One region of the Lysinibacillus sp. G01H genome, then DNA from elsewhere that is predicted to be linked to it. Evidence: riboswitches for the same ligand, from Rfam matches in the RefSeq annotation. Region 1 holds a riboswitch; the other holds the start of a gene.
What was found. Region 1 has a riboswitch for thiamine pyrophosphate ahead of PSR12_RS12180 (ABC transporter substrate-binding protein). Riboswitches for the same ligand answer to the same signal wherever they lie in the genome.
Positions count from the first base shown of each region.

Region 1 (8,226 bases):
GGACCAGCATGAGTAGTACAGAAAAGTTCCAAGATTTACCGTTAGAAGAAGTGATGGGTGACCGTTTTGGTCGCTATAGTAAATATATTATTCAAGACCGCGCGTTGCCTGATGCACGTGACGGTCTTAAACCAGTACAGCGCCGTATTCTATATGCGATGTTTACGGAGGGCAACACACATGATAAACCGTTCCGTAAATCCGCAAAAACAGTGGGTAACGTAATTGGTAACTATCATCCGCACGGCGATAGCTCTGTGTATGAAGCGATGGTACGGATGAGTCAGGACTGGAAGGCACGTCATATGCTCATTGAGATGCACGGGAACAATGGGTCAGTCGATGGCGATCCTCCAGCTGCGATGCGTTATACAGAGGCAAGACTATCTGCTATTGCTGCTGAAATGCTACGAGATATTGGCAAGAAAACGGTCGAGTTTGTGCCAAACTTTGATGATCAGGATATGGAGCCAACTGTTTTACCAGCACGTTTTCCTAACCTTTTAGTCAACGGCTCTACAGGGATTTCCGCTGGCTATGCGACAGATATTCCGCCACATGCCTTAGATGAAGTACTGGATGCTGTGTTGATGCGCTTAGACAAGCCTAATGTTACTGTAGATGAATTGATGACAGTGATGAAAGGGCCTGATTTCCCAACGGGTGGCATCATTCAAGGTGTTGATGGCATTAAAAAGGCATACGAAACAGGTCGTGGTAAAATCATCGTCCGTGCACAAGCAGTTGTTGAACCAATCAAGGGTGGTAAAGAGCAAATTGTTATCACTGAGTTACCATATGATGTAAATAAAGCGAATCTTGTAAAAAAAATTGATGAGCAACGTGTAGATAAACGACTAGAAGGCATTGCGGAAATTCGTGATGAATCAGACCGTACAGGCTTACGAGTGGTAATTGAGCTGAAAAAGGATGTACCAGGACAAGGAATTTTACAGTACTTGTTTAAAACAACGGATTTACAGGTAGCTTATAATTTTAATATGATTGCCATTCATAATCGTCGTCCAACGATGATGACATTGCCATTATTGCTAGATGCGTATATTGCCCATCAAAAAGAAGTGGTAACAAACCGCTCCATTTATGATTTGCAAAAGGCAAAGGACCGTTCTCATATTGTAGATGGATTAATTAAAGCTCTTTCGATTTTAGATGAAGTCATTGCGACGATTCGTTCTTCTAATGATAAGAAGGATGCAAAGCTTAATTTACAAGAGAAGTTTGATTTTACAGAAGTACAGGCAGAGGCCATTGTAAGCCTGCAATTATACCGTTTAACGAATACGGATATTACAGAGCTTCGTCAGGAACAGGACGAGTTAGATAAGTTAATTGCCAAGCTAGAGGGGATTCTACAAAGTGAGGCTAAGCTTGTGCGTGTTATTAAACAAGAGCTGCTTGATATTAAGAAACGCTTTACAGAGCCTCGCCGCTCGAAGATTGAGCAAGAAATTGAAGAAATTAAAATTACATTGGATGTCCTTGTGCCAAGTGAGGAGGTTGTCGTAACAGTAACGAAGGATGGTTATATTAAACGCACATCCACACGTTCTCATGCCGCTTCAAATGGGCAAGATTTTGCCATGAAGGATTCAGATTATTTATTGTATGAAGCAAACTTAAATACACAGCACCATCTATTGCTGTTCACAAATCGAGGCAATTATATTTATCAGCCTGTTCATGAGCTGCCTGATATACGTTGGAAGGATCTCGGCCAGCATATTTCAAGTATTGTCCCAACAGGGGAAGATGAATCGATTATTGCGGTTTATGGCTTCGAAACATTTGAACAGCCAAATACGTATGTCTTCACAGCCACAAAAGATGGTCAAATTAAGCGCTCACCACTCGTAGACTATGCAGTGACACGTTATTCAAAGCCTATTAAAACGATGAACGTCAAGGCTGGTGATGCGATGATCTATGCATCGTTTGTAACAGATGACGTGGAGCTGATGCTCACAACGGATACAGCCTATGCAATTCGTTTCCCAATGGAGGAACTACCTGTGACAGGTGTGAAAACAGGCGGTGTGAAAGGGATCACACTAAAAGATGGAGAAGCCTTAGTTGGCGTCAATGTATTACAGCCTGATGTTACCCAATATGTAGTGATTGTGACACAGCGTGGGGCCGTGAAGAAAATGAATGTCGCTGAAGTTGAAGTAGCAGGTCGTGCAAAACGTGGACTAAAAGTATTAACAGAGTTAAAAGCAAACCCTCACCGAATTGTGGCAGTTGTTCAAGCAACAGACGGGGAGCAGGTTGTGATTGAAACTGAAAAAGGTGTTCAAGAGGTGATTGACGTGCAAGCATTGTCTCGTGCGGATCGCCATTCCAACGGTTCATTTAAAGTGGATATTGCAACAGATGGGGCAATCTCTCATGTTGTCACAGCCAAAAAAGAACAGAAACCAAGCTAAAAGAATGCCCAGTCTCTTAGGAGTGCTGGGCTTTAAGCTCATTTCAAAAATAGCACCTTGTCATTTAAGTGAAACTATGGGTATAATAATCATCGAAAAGTTCATAGCGAAAGAATGTAGGGGGGCTAGTAATTGCTAGCTGAGATTGTGTCCGATAGACGCTGACCCTTTGAACCTGATTTGGCTCGTACCAGCGTAGGGAACATCTATTCAAAAAAGCAAAGTTTTGAAGATTGATTGCGATACGTCTGGGAGGAATCCTAGGCGTTTTTTTATGTTTCAAGCAACAGCTTGCCAACATTGTATACGCTTTCTTCTGGTGACAACATTCATTCATGAACACTTTCATATTACAAACTGGGAGGCTTTCGCATGAAAAAATGGTTATTTATTCTAATGGTAGCACTATTAACATTAGCAGGCTGTAGTGACAAGGAGGATAAGCAGGCTGCTGACAAGCTGAAAAAGGTGTCTGTGGTACTGGATTGGACGCCGAATACAAATCATACAGGACTATATGTTGCAAAAAAACTCGGTTATTTTGAGGAACAGGGCTTAGATGTTGATATTATTATGCCTGGTGAGGCGGGCGCAGATCAGCTTGTTGCTTCTGGAAAGGCGGATTTTGGCGTGAGCTATCAGGAAGGCATAACACAGGCACGAGTACAGAATGTGCCGCTGGTCTCAATCGCAGCAATTATACAGCATAATACATCTGGCTTTGCTTCTATTGCTTCAAAGGGCATTACATCGCCAAAGGATTTTGAAGGTAAAACCTATGGTGGTTGGGGTGCGCCATTAGAGCAAGCCGTCTTACAATCACTAATGCAAAAAGAAAAGGCAGATATTAATAAGCTAGATATTGTCAATGCAGGGGATTTAGATTTCTTCACAATGATGGAAAAAGACATTGATTTTGCTTGGATTTATTATGCATGGACTGGTATTGAGGCTGAGCTGCGTGGGGAAAAGATTAATATGCTATATCTTACAGATTATAGTGATCAATTAGATTATTATACGCCCGTTTTAGCTACAAATGAAAAAATGATACAGGACAACCCCGATGTAGTCAAAGCCTTTGTGGCAGCGGCAGCGAAGGGCTATGAATACGCAATTGGAAACCCAAGTGAAGCGGCGGATATTTTAATCGAAGCGGCCCCTGATTTAGATAAAGCGTTAGTGCATAAAAGTCAGGAATGGCTGGCTGATAAATACCAGGATGATGCCAAGCAATGGGGAGAGCAAAAGCTTTCTGTGTGGGAAAATTATGCGAAATGGATGTCTAGCAATCAAGTACTAGAGGGCGAATTTGATGCGAAAAAAGCCTTTACTAATGAGTTCTTACCTAAAAAGGAGGCCAAATAAGATGGCAAATTCATTAATCAGTGTACAAATCATTCCGAAGACAGAGAAATATGAAGATGTGATACCGTATGTAGATGCAGCAATTGCGGTGATCGATGCTTCTGGGGTGAAATATGAGGTTCATCCATTGGAAACAACGATGGAGGGTGAGCTTTCAACATTGCTCCAAATCATTGAAAAAATGAATGAGAAGATGATCGAGCTTGGTGCCATCAATGTCATTACACAAGTGAAAATTTTATATCAGCCAACGGGGATTACGATGGATACATTAACGGAGAAATATCAGTAATGAAACATGCATTACACAAAGGAAGGACGATAATTTTTATCGCCTTCCTCTTATTCATATGGGAACTAATCGTGAGGTTCGCTGAAGTTCCTCATTGGTTATTACCCGCACCCAGTAGTATTTTGTCGGAGTCCATCCAGTCGTATCAAACCTTTCTACCACATGCATTTGCTACGGTACAGCTAGCTCTACTAGGTTTGGCCATTGGCATCGCTTGTGGGCTAACGGTGGCAGTAGTGTTGCATCGATTTAATTTTATTCGAGAACTGTTTTATCCAATTCTTATTATGTCGCAGAATGTTCCTATTCTAGTCTTGGCACCGCTACTTATTATTTGGTTTGGCTTTGGCTTATTACCGAAGCTTATCATTATCTGTCTTGTGTGCTTTTTCCCGATTGTCATTGCAGCGATGGATGGATTTAGACAAACAGCTCCAGCATTAAAGCATTATTTTGCCATGGTTGGTGCTACAAAGGCACAAACCTTTTGGAAGCTGGAATGGCCTTATGCCTATCCTGCGATTTTTTCAGGCATTAAAATTGCGGCTACATATAGTGTGATGGGGGCTGTGATTGCGGAGTGGCTTGGAGCAAAAAAGGGTATTGGTGTTTACATGACCCTAGCCCAGTCCTCCTTCCGTACAGATCGCGTATTTGTAGCAATTTTTGCGATTGTTCTCTTGAGCTTACTATTGTTTAGCGGTATTCGTTTAATTGAAAAATTTATGGTGAAGGGAAGAGGCTATCATGCTCAGCATTCAAAACATCGCTAAATCCTTCGATGCACTAAAAGTACTTGATCAACTTTCTTTTGACGTAAAGGATGGCGAGTTTGTGGCCATTGTTGGTCCTTCAGGCAGTGGTAAGAGCACACTTTTTCAATTAATTGGTGGTGTTTCGCCAATTGATCAAGGAGCCATTTTACTAAATGGAGAGGATATCCAACGAAAAAAAGGAACGATTGGCTATATGCCACAGCAGCCATGTCTATTACCCTGGCGCACAATAGTAGAAAATGTCACGCTTATAGAGGAATTACAGCATAAACCGAATGTTGAACGTGCCAAGGAATGGTTAGAAAAGGTTGGTCTTGCCTCCTTTATCCATGCCTACCCGAACGAACTGTCTGGAGGTATGCAGCAGCGTGTGTCCTTTATTCGAGCAATGGTCAGTGAAAAGCCGATTTTATGCTTAGACGAACCATTTTCTGCGTTGGATGAATTTACTCGACTGGAAATGCAAGCATGGCTTTTATCTATCTGGGAAGAGTATCGCAAATCCATTCTATTTGTTACACATAGTATTGAGGAAGCTCTCTTTTTAGCAGATCGCATACTTGTTTTAACCAAACGTCCAGCAACCGTTAAAAAGGAAATCATCGTGCCATTTGAGAGACCTCGGAAAGAGGAAATTCGACATTCTGCAGCATTCACAGCGTTAAAGCAACAATTATTTATGTATTTACAGGAGGAAAAGGGTGATATGTATGTTGATTGATGCGCATATTCATTTGGATCAGTACACCGATGAGGAAATTCCCTCCTTATTAGAAGAGGTGAAAGCTGTAATTGCGGTTAGTATGCAACTTTCCTCTTGTGAAAGAACGTGGCGTTTATCGAATAGCTATCAGCAAGTAAAGGCTGCTTTTGGCTTTCATCCTGAACAGCCTTTACTAAGTCCAAATGATGAGGCAGCATTATTCGATTGGATTCGTTCGCATCAGGATGACATGGTTGCTATTGGTGAGGTGGGTCTACCTTATTATTTAAGACAAGAGCAAGGGATTGATGAACGTCCCTATGTGGCGTTATTAGAGCGTTTTGTTGTATTGGCGAAGGAACTGAACATGCCAATTGTGTTACACGCAGTATATGAGGACGCCCATGTTGTGTGTGATTTGCTGGAAAAGCATCAGCTTCACGAAGCCCATTTTCATTGGTTTAAAGGGGATGAAGCTATTGTGAAGCGCATGATAGAGCGTGGTTATTTTATTTCCATAACCCCAGATTGCTTGTATGAAGAGGAAATTCAACAGCTAATTGATGCGTATCCGATTGATTTGATGATGGTAGAAACGGATGGTCCTTGGCCGTTTGAGGGACCGTTTACGAAGAAGCGTACATCTCCCTGGATGATGCACTCAACGATTGAGGTGATTGCCTCCATCAAAGGGCTATCAACACAGGAAGCGGCCAAAATTATTACGCAAAACACGAAAACATTTTATCGGCTTTAATAGGACAAAGCAGTATAGGTACGAGTTATTCGTCCTTATACTGCTTTTTATATTTCGTATAATCATGCGCTAATTTTTCGTTTTTTGTTTTCGTTAGACGTTCATGTGTACTAAAAGAGATAGATTGTCGATTTTTTTCAACATCTTTACCAACGGTGCGTTTAATGTGCATCCGCTTCTTTTTAGCTTTAGATTGTGACATGAGCATCGCCTCCAATTCATTTTTAATTCTATAGTAGCGAAAAGGGAAGAAAAAGTAAAACCTCGTAAGCAAGATACTTACGAGGCTGTCGAGTGTATTAGTGAGATACGTCCTGTACAGAAATACCTGTGTTTGCTTTAACGTCAACTTCACGATACTTCGCATCATCTGTTTCTTTAGAAATTAATGTGCCGATGAAACCACCAAGGAAACCAAGTGGTACAGAGATTATGGCTGGGTTCGTTAACATAATTAATGGATCACCAACGAAAATTGCCTTACCTTCAACTGGATTCCAAACGTTTGGAGACATAGCAACTAATACTAATGCAGAGATTAAACCTGTTAACATCGCAGTAACAGCACCTGTTGTATTGAAGCGTTTCCAATAAATTGTGTAAATAATAACTGGAAGGTTAGCAGAACCTGCAATACAGAATGCTAAAGATACTAAGAATGCCACGTTTAATGTTTGTGCACCAAGTGCTAATAGGATAGAAATAACAGCGATTGTAATCGAACCGATACGAGCTGCAAGAACTTGCTCTTTTTCTGTAATTTTACCCTTTTTAATAATTTGTCCATAAATATCATGAGATAGGGCAGATGCACCAGATAGTACAAGACCTGCTACTACCGCTAAAATTGTTGCGAATGCTACTGCACAAACGAATGAGAATAGAATGTCGCCACCAAGTGCTTCTGCAAGAAGTGGGGCAGCCATGTTACCAGCAGCGTTTGCTGCGATAATATCTTCTTTCCCAACGAATGCTGCTGCACCGAAGCCTAAGAAAATTGTTAGAACGTAGAAGATACCTACGATCCAAGTAGCCCAAATAACAGATGAACGAGCTGTTTTCGCGTCTTTTACTGTGAAGAAACGCATTAAGATATGTGGAAGACCCGCAGTACCTAATACTAACGCAATTAACATAGAGATTGTATCAAGTCCATTTGTATATTTAAGACCTGGGTTTAAATAAGCAGCGCCACTGTCAGTAACCGTTGTCATTTCTTTAAACATTGTAGAGATACTGAAGCCGAACTCTTTTAATACTAAGAACGAAATAATAACTGTACCCAACATTAAAAGACAAGCTTTAATAATTTGTACCCAAGATGTTGCAGTCATACCACCGAATAGTACGTAAGTTGTCATCATGAATCCTACGATTAATACGGCGATCCAATAGTCGATTCCTAAAAGTAATTGAATAAGTGCTCCTGCACCAACTAGTTGTGCAATCATGTAGAATAAAACAATTGTAATAGTGCTTAAAGCAGCTGTTCCACGAACTTTGGCGTTATCAAAACGCGCTGTAATCATGTCAGCTAATGTAAATTTCCCAAGGTTACGTAATGGCTCAGCAACGATATATAATACCACTAAGTAAGCTACTAAATAACCAATAGAGAAGAAGAATCCATCAAATCCAAATAATGCTACAGCACCAGCGATACCCAAGAAGGATGCTGCTGATAAATAGTCACCTGCGATAGCTAGTCCATTTTGCCAGCCTGTTAAGCCACCACCAGCAGTGTAGAAATCACTTGCTGAAGATGTACGTTTAGATGCCCACCATGTAATAACTAATGTTAAACCAACAATGCCTACGAAGAAGAATATTGCTGTAAAACTCATTCCGTTACTCATCGGCGGCCACCTCCGTTCTCGTATTCA
Region 1 covers NZ_CP118397.1:2,398,015-2,406,240, reverse strand. Annotated here, with positions in the region: gene parE (DNA topoisomerase IV subunit B) at 1-16, shown strand, start outside; gene parC (DNA topoisomerase IV subunit A) at 9-2,447, shown strand; TPP riboswitch at 2,556-2,666, shown strand; gene PSR12_RS12180 (ABC transporter substrate-binding protein) at 2,820-3,815, shown strand; gene PSR12_RS12175 (thiamine-binding protein) at 3,817-4,107, shown strand; gene PSR12_RS12170 (ABC transporter permease) at 4,107-4,880, shown strand; gene PSR12_RS12165 (ABC transporter ATP-binding protein) at 4,855-5,604, shown strand; gene PSR12_RS12160 (TatD family hydrolase) at 5,594-6,343, shown strand; gene PSR12_RS12155 (hypothetical protein) at 6,369-6,545, opposite strand; gene PSR12_RS12150 (solute symporter family protein) at 6,643-8,187, opposite strand; gene PSR12_RS12145 (DUF485 domain-containing protein) at 8,196-8,226, opposite strand, start outside.

Region 2 (8,226 bases), 2.2 Mb from region 1:
CAGATTTAAACCATGTGGTAAAACGTGACCCACGTACAAATATGAAAAATGCCAATTCTAACTGGGATTTCTGGACTTCATTACCTGAAGCACTTCACCAAGTGACAATTGTTATGTCTGACCGTGGTATTCCAGCTGGTTATCGTAATATGCACGGATTTGGTTCTCATACGTATAGCTTTATCAATGCTAATAATGAACGTGTTTGGGTTAAATTCCACTTCCGTACAGAGCAAGGCATTAAGAACTTAACTGCTGCCGAGGCGAATGAGATTATTGGTCAAGACCGTGAATCTTCACAACGTGATTTATATGAAGCAATTGAAAAAGGCGATTTCCCTAAATGGAAAATGTACATTCAGGTAATGACAGAGGAACAAGCTCGTGAGCTACCATACAACCCATTTGATTTAACAAAGGTATGGTATAAAAAAGACTTCCCATTAATTCCTGTAGGTGAGTTCGAGTTAAACAAAAATCCAGACAACTACTTTGCAGAAGTTGAACAAGCTGCATTTGCACCTTCTAACATTGTTCCTGGTATCAGCTTCTCACCAGATAAAATGTTACAAGGTCGTATCTTTGCATATGCGGATGCACAACGCTATCGTCTTGGTGTAAATCACTATATGCTTCCTGTCAACGCACCAAAATGTCCATTCCGTACTTTCCACCGCGATGGAGCAATGCGCTTTGATGGCAATCTCGGTTCGACATTAAGCTATGAACCAAATAGCTATGGCGAGTGGGAGCATAATTTAGACCATAAAGAGCCTGAATTACGCATTGATGGTCATGCAGGTATTCATGACTTCCGTGAAGACGATAATAATTACTTTGAGCAACCAGGTAAGCTATTCCGTCTATTGACGGTGGAAGAGCAACAACGTCTATTTGAAAATACAGCGAATGATATGGCTTCTGTTGAAGAATTCATCAAACGCCGTCACATTCTTCACTGCTATCTAGCTGACCCAGCATATGGTGAAGGTGTCGCAAAAGCGATGGGTCTTTCATTAGAAGGTATGGACCTTACAAATCCATATGTAAAACAACCAACAAACGTTTAATATTCCACTTTATTATTGATATCCAAATCCAACTTTTACTCCATGTGAATCCACTATTCACATGGAGTTTTTTGATTAAAAAAAGGCCTATGTCTATTTTTTGACATAAGCCTTTTCTTTCATTATTGGTAAATTCGACTGCCTGCTTTTTTAAACTCCTCTGCCTTTTCCTTCATACCTTGATGGATCGCTTCAGTCGTATTCAAATCCTTATCTTTCGCATAATTACGAATGTCCTGTGAAATTCTCATGCTACAGAATTTAGGCCCGCACATAGAACAAAAGTGTGCTGTTTTTGCTCCCTCTGCTGGCAGTGTCTCATCATGATATTCCACTGCACGCTCTGGATCTAGGGACAGATTAAATTGATCACGCCAACGGAACTCAAAGCGGGCTTTAGACAGTGCATCGTCTCGTTGTTGTGCACCTGGATGACCTTTTGCTAAATCAGCAGCATGTGCAGCAATTTTATAAGTGATAACGCCCATACGAACGTCCTCGCGATTTGGTAAACCAAGATGCTCTTTTGGTGTCACATAACAAAGCATCGCTGTACCAAACCAACCAATCATGGCTGCCCCAATGGCTGATGTAATGTGGTCATAACCTGGAGCAATATCTGTTGTGAGTGGTCCTAATGTATAGAAGGGCGCTTCCTTACAAACCTCTAATTGCTTGTCCATGTTTTCTTTAATCAGATGCATTGGTACATGACCTGGTCCTTCAACCATCACCTGAACATCATGCTGCCAAGCAATTTGTGTTAGCTCGCCTAGTGTTTCAAGCTCTGCAAATTGCGCCTCATCATTGGCATCTGCAATTGAGCCTGGGCGTAAACCATCACCTAAGGAAAAAGCAACATCATAAGCTTTCATAATTTCACAGATTTCCTCAAAGTGTGTATACAGGAAATTCTCTTGATGATGATATAAACACCACTGTGCCATGATAGAGCCCCCTCGAGATACAATACCTGTCACACGATTTGCTGTTAGTGGTACATAGCGTAAAAGGACACCTGCATGAATGGTGAAGTAATCCACACCCTGCTCAGCTTGTTCAATGAGAGTATCACGATAAACCTCCCACGTTAAATCCTCTGCTACACCATTTACCTTTTCTAAAGCCTGATAAATTGGCACTGTTCCCACTGGCACTGCAGCATTTCGAATAATCCATTCTCTAGTTGTATGAATATGTTTACCAGTCGATAGATCCATAATATTATCTGCGCCCCATCGAGTTGCCCAGGTCATTTTCTCAACTTCTTCCGCAATGGAAGAAGATACAGCAGAATTCCCGATATTCGCATTGATCTTTACATGAAAATTACGCCCAATAATCATTGGCTCTGCCTCAGGGTGATTAATATTAGAAGGCATTATAGCTCGTCCAGCTGCAATTTCTGAACGTACAAATTCAGGATTCATATTTTCACGAATCGCTACAAACTCCATTTCAGGCGTTATAATCCCCCTTCGTGCATAGTGAAGCTGTGTCACATTTTTACCTTTTTTAGCACGCAAAGGCTTTCTCGTCAACTCAGGGAAGACATTTTCTTGAATACGCGGGTCATCAACATGACGAAAACCATTATCCTCCGGTTTAATGGAGCGTCCCTCATATGCTTCTACATCCCCTCGCTCTTGAATCCATGCATTTCGTAAGGCAGGTAAACCTTTCGTAATATCTACTTGGTAGGCTGGATCTGTATAGGGCCCACTCGTATCATATACTCGAATAGGAGCATTTTCTTCATTTCCAAAACTGCCTGTTGTCGGACTTAATGCAATTTCTCGCATAGGTACTAGAATATCTGGGCGTGATCCTTCCACATATACTTTTTTGCTTCCTTCAAAGCTAGACATAATGGTAATATTCTTTTCACTAATTGCTGACATGAGCTACTTCTCTCCCTTAAATTTATTTTGATATAAGGACCGATTCTAGCTCACCCCAACAATCCAAAAAATAAAGGCCGAATCCAAAATAATTATTTGGATCCGGCCACGAATGTAAAGGTCTATTGATTGCATACTCTGCAATAGCTTCTTAACTTTCCCACGCTGGTATGAGCCAGATCAGGTCCAAAGGGTCAAGAAACTTCGTAGCGTTTCCCTCTCAGCCTGACTCATCAGACTCCCCTAGTTAATACTATTTAGTTTGATGCTAGTGTAGCAGATAATACTAAGAGATGGAAGTTATTTTTTATCTTACTAGGTAAATAATACTTCCGCAAAATAGATCACAATGGTTACAGTTATACAGCTTACAATGGTAGAAAATAAAACAGCTTGCGCGGCTGTTGCTGATTCTACATCATATTCCAATGCTAGACTAGAACTATTACGGGATGTTGGAAAGGCACTAGCTATAAACAGTGATTGTGCGACGACTCCATCTAATCCCAATATATAAATAATGGCTAATGCAACAGATGGTCCAATAATTAATCGCGTAAAACAGCTGATAATGACGGTTTTATTAAACATTGATTTCATCTCTAGTTGTGATAATTGTGCACCTAAAGTAATTAAGGCCACAGCAATAAATCCATCTGCCACATGTTCTACTGGTATTTTGATAAACTGTGGAATACCGATACCAAAATAGTTCATAGCGGCACCTATAATCAGCGCATGAATAATAGGCATTTTAAAGAAATCCTTGATGATTGTCATACCCGACTTTGTAGAAGAAATTAAATTGTATAATCCATATGTATACGTAGTCATATTTTGAAAGATTACGAGCATGACCTGAATGGCTACTCCAATAGGTTGCGTGGCAAATATCATTTGAGCAACTGGAATACCGTAATTGCCAGAGTTAATAAGCACCACACTATTTTTAAAGACAGCTGCCTCTGTTCTAGCTAAACCTAGCCCTTTTGCCATAAAATGACTGAGTAACATTTGACTACCGATAAAGAGTATAATAAATAATCCGACCTCTCCCAGTACCGATAACTCCACATGTGTTTCATATAAATTTACAAAAACAGCTGCCGGCATAAAGCAATATGTAATAAGCTGAGACAATGCTTTTAAATTAAAGCGAAATTTCTTTTGTAGGATAGCGCCTATTACAAGTAACACTAAAATAGGAACAACAATTTGAAAGAAAATCATTCCGAGATACATCATTTCAATGTCCCCCTTCCAGTGTTAATAGTAGTGTTGAATTCCTTCTAGGTCAATTTCTCTAACTTTCACAATAAAAGAAGACTGCCTCTATATTGAAGGCAGCCTTTGCTTTTAAACAAGCTTAAATCGATTTACAACTTCTTGTAGCTCGTTTGAAATATCGTTCATATTTTGAATAGACTCTGCTACTTTTTGTAATTCTGCTTGTTGATCCATTGCAGAAGCACTTACTTGTTCCGCAGAGGCTGCTGTTTGCTCTGAAATAGCCGAAATACTTTGGATAGCCATGATTGCCTGATTTTTATGCTCTAACATGCTAGATAGTTTATTCATTAATTCACTAATAGAATTTGCAATTGAACCTGACAAGTCACTGCTATCTTTAAACGCTAGTTGCGTGCTTTGTACTGACTCATTTTGAGATTGCATTAAATCTGCATTAGATGCAATAACAGCAACCGTTTGCTGAGAATTTTCAAGAATGCTTTCTACTGTACTCTTAATAATTTCTGTTTCATTTTTAGATTGTTCTGCTAGCTTTCTAACTTCCTCTGCAACTACAGCAAATCCTTTACCATGCTCACCAGCACGTGCAGCCTCAATACTTGCATTTAAAGCTAGCAGATTTGTCTGCTCGGTAATGCTTTGGATCGAAGCAATAATCTGATTAATATTGGCAATATTAGAAGCTAATGATTCCATTTGCTGCTGGATACGCCCATTCATTTCATTTGTCTCCATATTACGTACTCTTAAACTTTCAACTTCATGCAATCCTTTTTCCGTTGTTACACCTGTTTTATGAGATAGCTCATCCATTTCATTAGAAAGAGCCGTAATGGCATCAATCTGATCTGATAAATCCATCATTCGATAATTTGTTTCTTCTGTATCCTCTGACTGCTTCGAAGCTCCTTGTGCAATCTCGTTGATAGCTACAGAAACCTCCTGACTAGAAGCAACTACCTCGTTAAATGCCTCATTTACCTGATTAGAAGATTGGTTCAATAACCTCGTGGAATTTAGTACAGTTTGAATCGCACTATTGGTTTTATCTAACATATTATTATAAGCCACAGCCACTGCACCAATTTCATCAGGCTTAATATATTGCTCTTCTACCTTTTGTGTTAAATCCCCTTCGGCTGCAGTTTCAATCGATGCACGTAAAAATTTAAGTGGCTTTAGTTGTTTATAGATGAATAACACACTTGCAGCGGTCATCAAAACCACCATAATAATAGAAGCAATAATCGTAAATACAAATACATGATTATATGTTTCTAGAATCTTTGATTCAGCTAACACGACTTGAACAATCCATGTTTCGTCAATACCCTCTAAAATCATTGGAGCAAAGACATTATATGCCTTTTCCTTCAGTTGATTAGAGTCAACGTACATACTTGTTAGCTCACCATTTTCCATTGTCTTACTAATACTTGTCCAAGTAGGATCCTCTTGCATATTGCGCCCAACTAGCTCTTCACCAAAACTGTTAGCTGTTAGCACACCTTTATTCGTAATAATTGCCGCATAACCGCCTTCAGGGGCATTCGATTTTGTTAAATCATTTAAAAAATCTATTGATACATCGGCTGTCAATACACCGAAAAATGTTCCGGAGGCATTGATTAATGGCACCGAAATCGTTGTCATTAATACGGATTGTCCGTTTACATTATAATCATAAGGCTCTGTCAAAACTGCACGTCTCTCTTCTTTTGGTACCCAATACCATTCAGAAACACTCTTATCATCAATACCTTCGATTAGAGCAGTCGTGATATCATTTCCGTTCTTACTTAAATAAGGGATAAAACGTTTTTTAGTATCTACTAAAGAAGTCTCAGTTGGTTCTAAAATAATAGAATTTTGCTCAAAGATTGCTCCTACTCCAAGAATGTCATTATTGCTAGCTAAATTGTTTTCCATTATGTCTATGACACCTTTGGTAGACAACGTATTATTCTTCTCCATGCTTTCTATGATACGTTTTGTTGTTTGTAATGTCGTATTGGCTTTCTTAAAGCGTTCACTCATAATAGCTGCAGAAGATTCAGCTGTTTGTAATGTTCCATGCTCTGCGTCTTCAACACTTTGCTTTTTTATAATAATCCCCGTTATGACAGTATAGGATAAAAATAAAATGAGAAATAATCCTATTATAAGGGAAGAAAGTTTTAAGGCAATCCCTCTTGATTTTTTCATAACTAACACCCCCACTTTTATACTAATAATAATGGATGGATGATTGTATCACAATAAATTATTTAGCGAATAAAGTAGAAAATTTACAGAATTATAGAGAAAAATGCCGATACTTCGCCAAACATTTATTTTTCAATACAAAGGACTAATGGCTTATTTGAATTGAGATTCATAGTAAAACATCCTCTTCGAATTCTAAATTATAGAAGAATATGATATATTAACTACTAAATAGAATGATTGGAGTGACTTACATGAAAAATAAAGCGCTATCAACATTAATGGCCACGGCTATTACAGCGACACTAGTATTACCAATGTCTACTGCGAATGCCACAACATCTCAAATTCAATCAAATTCATATGAGACGCATGTAGCAGCAGCAAAAAAAGTAATAGGTGAATCCGTAACGATCAAAAATATTACAAAAGATACTGTAATAACATCTAACGGTACATTTAGAATTCATTCGGCATTAAAGCCCCTATTTGATACTTCAAATAAAACAGCCTTAACCAATGCCCGAGCGACTATTGTAGTGAAAAATGGTCAAATTACGGACGTTACCTCATTAATATTAAACAAAGCAGGTACAAGCAAAAAATCTGTCTATTTTGATGGAGGTGACGCACAAATCTCGGGAGATCTTACTGTAAACGCTGACTATGTAAAGATTCAAGATGTTAGTGTGGATGGTCAGCTTATCATTACAAACAGAGTAAAAAAAGCCGTTACACTCGATGAAGTAGCAGTAGATGAAACAATTACACTAAAACCAATTGTAACGAAAAAGGTAAGTTGGCTATACGTCACTTTAATCGATATGAAATCATCAAACATCAATTTGGAACGTACTAAAGTCAATATATCTTCTGACCAAACGCTTTCCAAAGTAGATGTAGTAGGGAAAGTTACATCGTTTGAAGCTATGTCTAATATAGAAAAGCTTACAATTGATGTGGCAAATGATTTCAGCCTTTACGGTGAGGGTAAAATCGAGCAAATCGTTGTAAAGGGCGGTACTAATGTAGCTTTAGATTCAGGACATCTGGTAAACAATGTACAAGTTGACAATAAAAATGTCTCCGTGACACTACCTGTTATTGATAAGAAGGAACTTAATACACTTATCGCATCCCCACCATATGTACAAGTATCTGTAAACGGCTATGATGTTTTAACAACAGACAAGTGGACAACACAGGCTGAGAGAAACGCATTTGATTCAGCAGTTGCAAGCACAAGAGCTGTAGCAAACAACAACAGTGCCTCCCAAGAACAAGTAAAAAATGCCATCAGTCAGTACAAAAATGCTCTAGCTGTTTATCAAGCTGCTCAAAAAAGCGGAACAAAATATGGCTATGGCGATAAAGCTTCATTACAATCTTTAATTAATTCTGTTCAATATGTTACGGTTTCTTGGGATGGTTCAAATGTTCCGTATAATACTCCTTGGACAACGCAAACAGAGAGAAACGCATTAGCTTCTTCTGTTTCATCTGCTCAAGTAGTTGTAAATAACGTTTACGCTACTCAAACTGAAATTGCAAATGCGGTCAATAATTTAAACAATGCTATCTGGACGTATAAAAATGCTTATAAGTATGGCAATAACGGGCATTATGTAGATAAATCCAATTTAAAAACACTTATTTCAACTGCTTTAAATGGAATTGTTGCAACTTCTCAAGATGGTAGTGATGTAAATCATACCTTAAAATGGACTTCTCAAAATGATTTGAGCATTTTAAATTTTTATATTGAACAAGCGAAATCCGTTGATAACAAATATGATGCA
Region 2 covers NZ_CP118397.1:232,921-241,146, reverse strand. Annotated here, with positions in the region: gene PSR12_RS01150 (catalase) at 1-1,070, shown strand, start outside; gene thiC (phosphomethylpyrimidine synthase ThiC) at 1,193-2,971, opposite strand; TPP riboswitch at 3,112-3,226, opposite strand; gene PSR12_RS01140 (AEC family transporter) at 3,287-4,216, opposite strand; gene PSR12_RS01135 (methyl-accepting chemotaxis protein) at 4,328-6,427, opposite strand; gene PSR12_RS01130 (S-layer protein) at 6,682-8,226, shown strand, end outside.
Region 2: linked by a shared signal. The riboswitch ahead of thiC (phosphomethylpyrimidine synthase ThiC) and the one ahead of PSR12_RS12180 (ABC transporter substrate-binding protein) in region 1 are both predicted to bind thiamine pyrophosphate.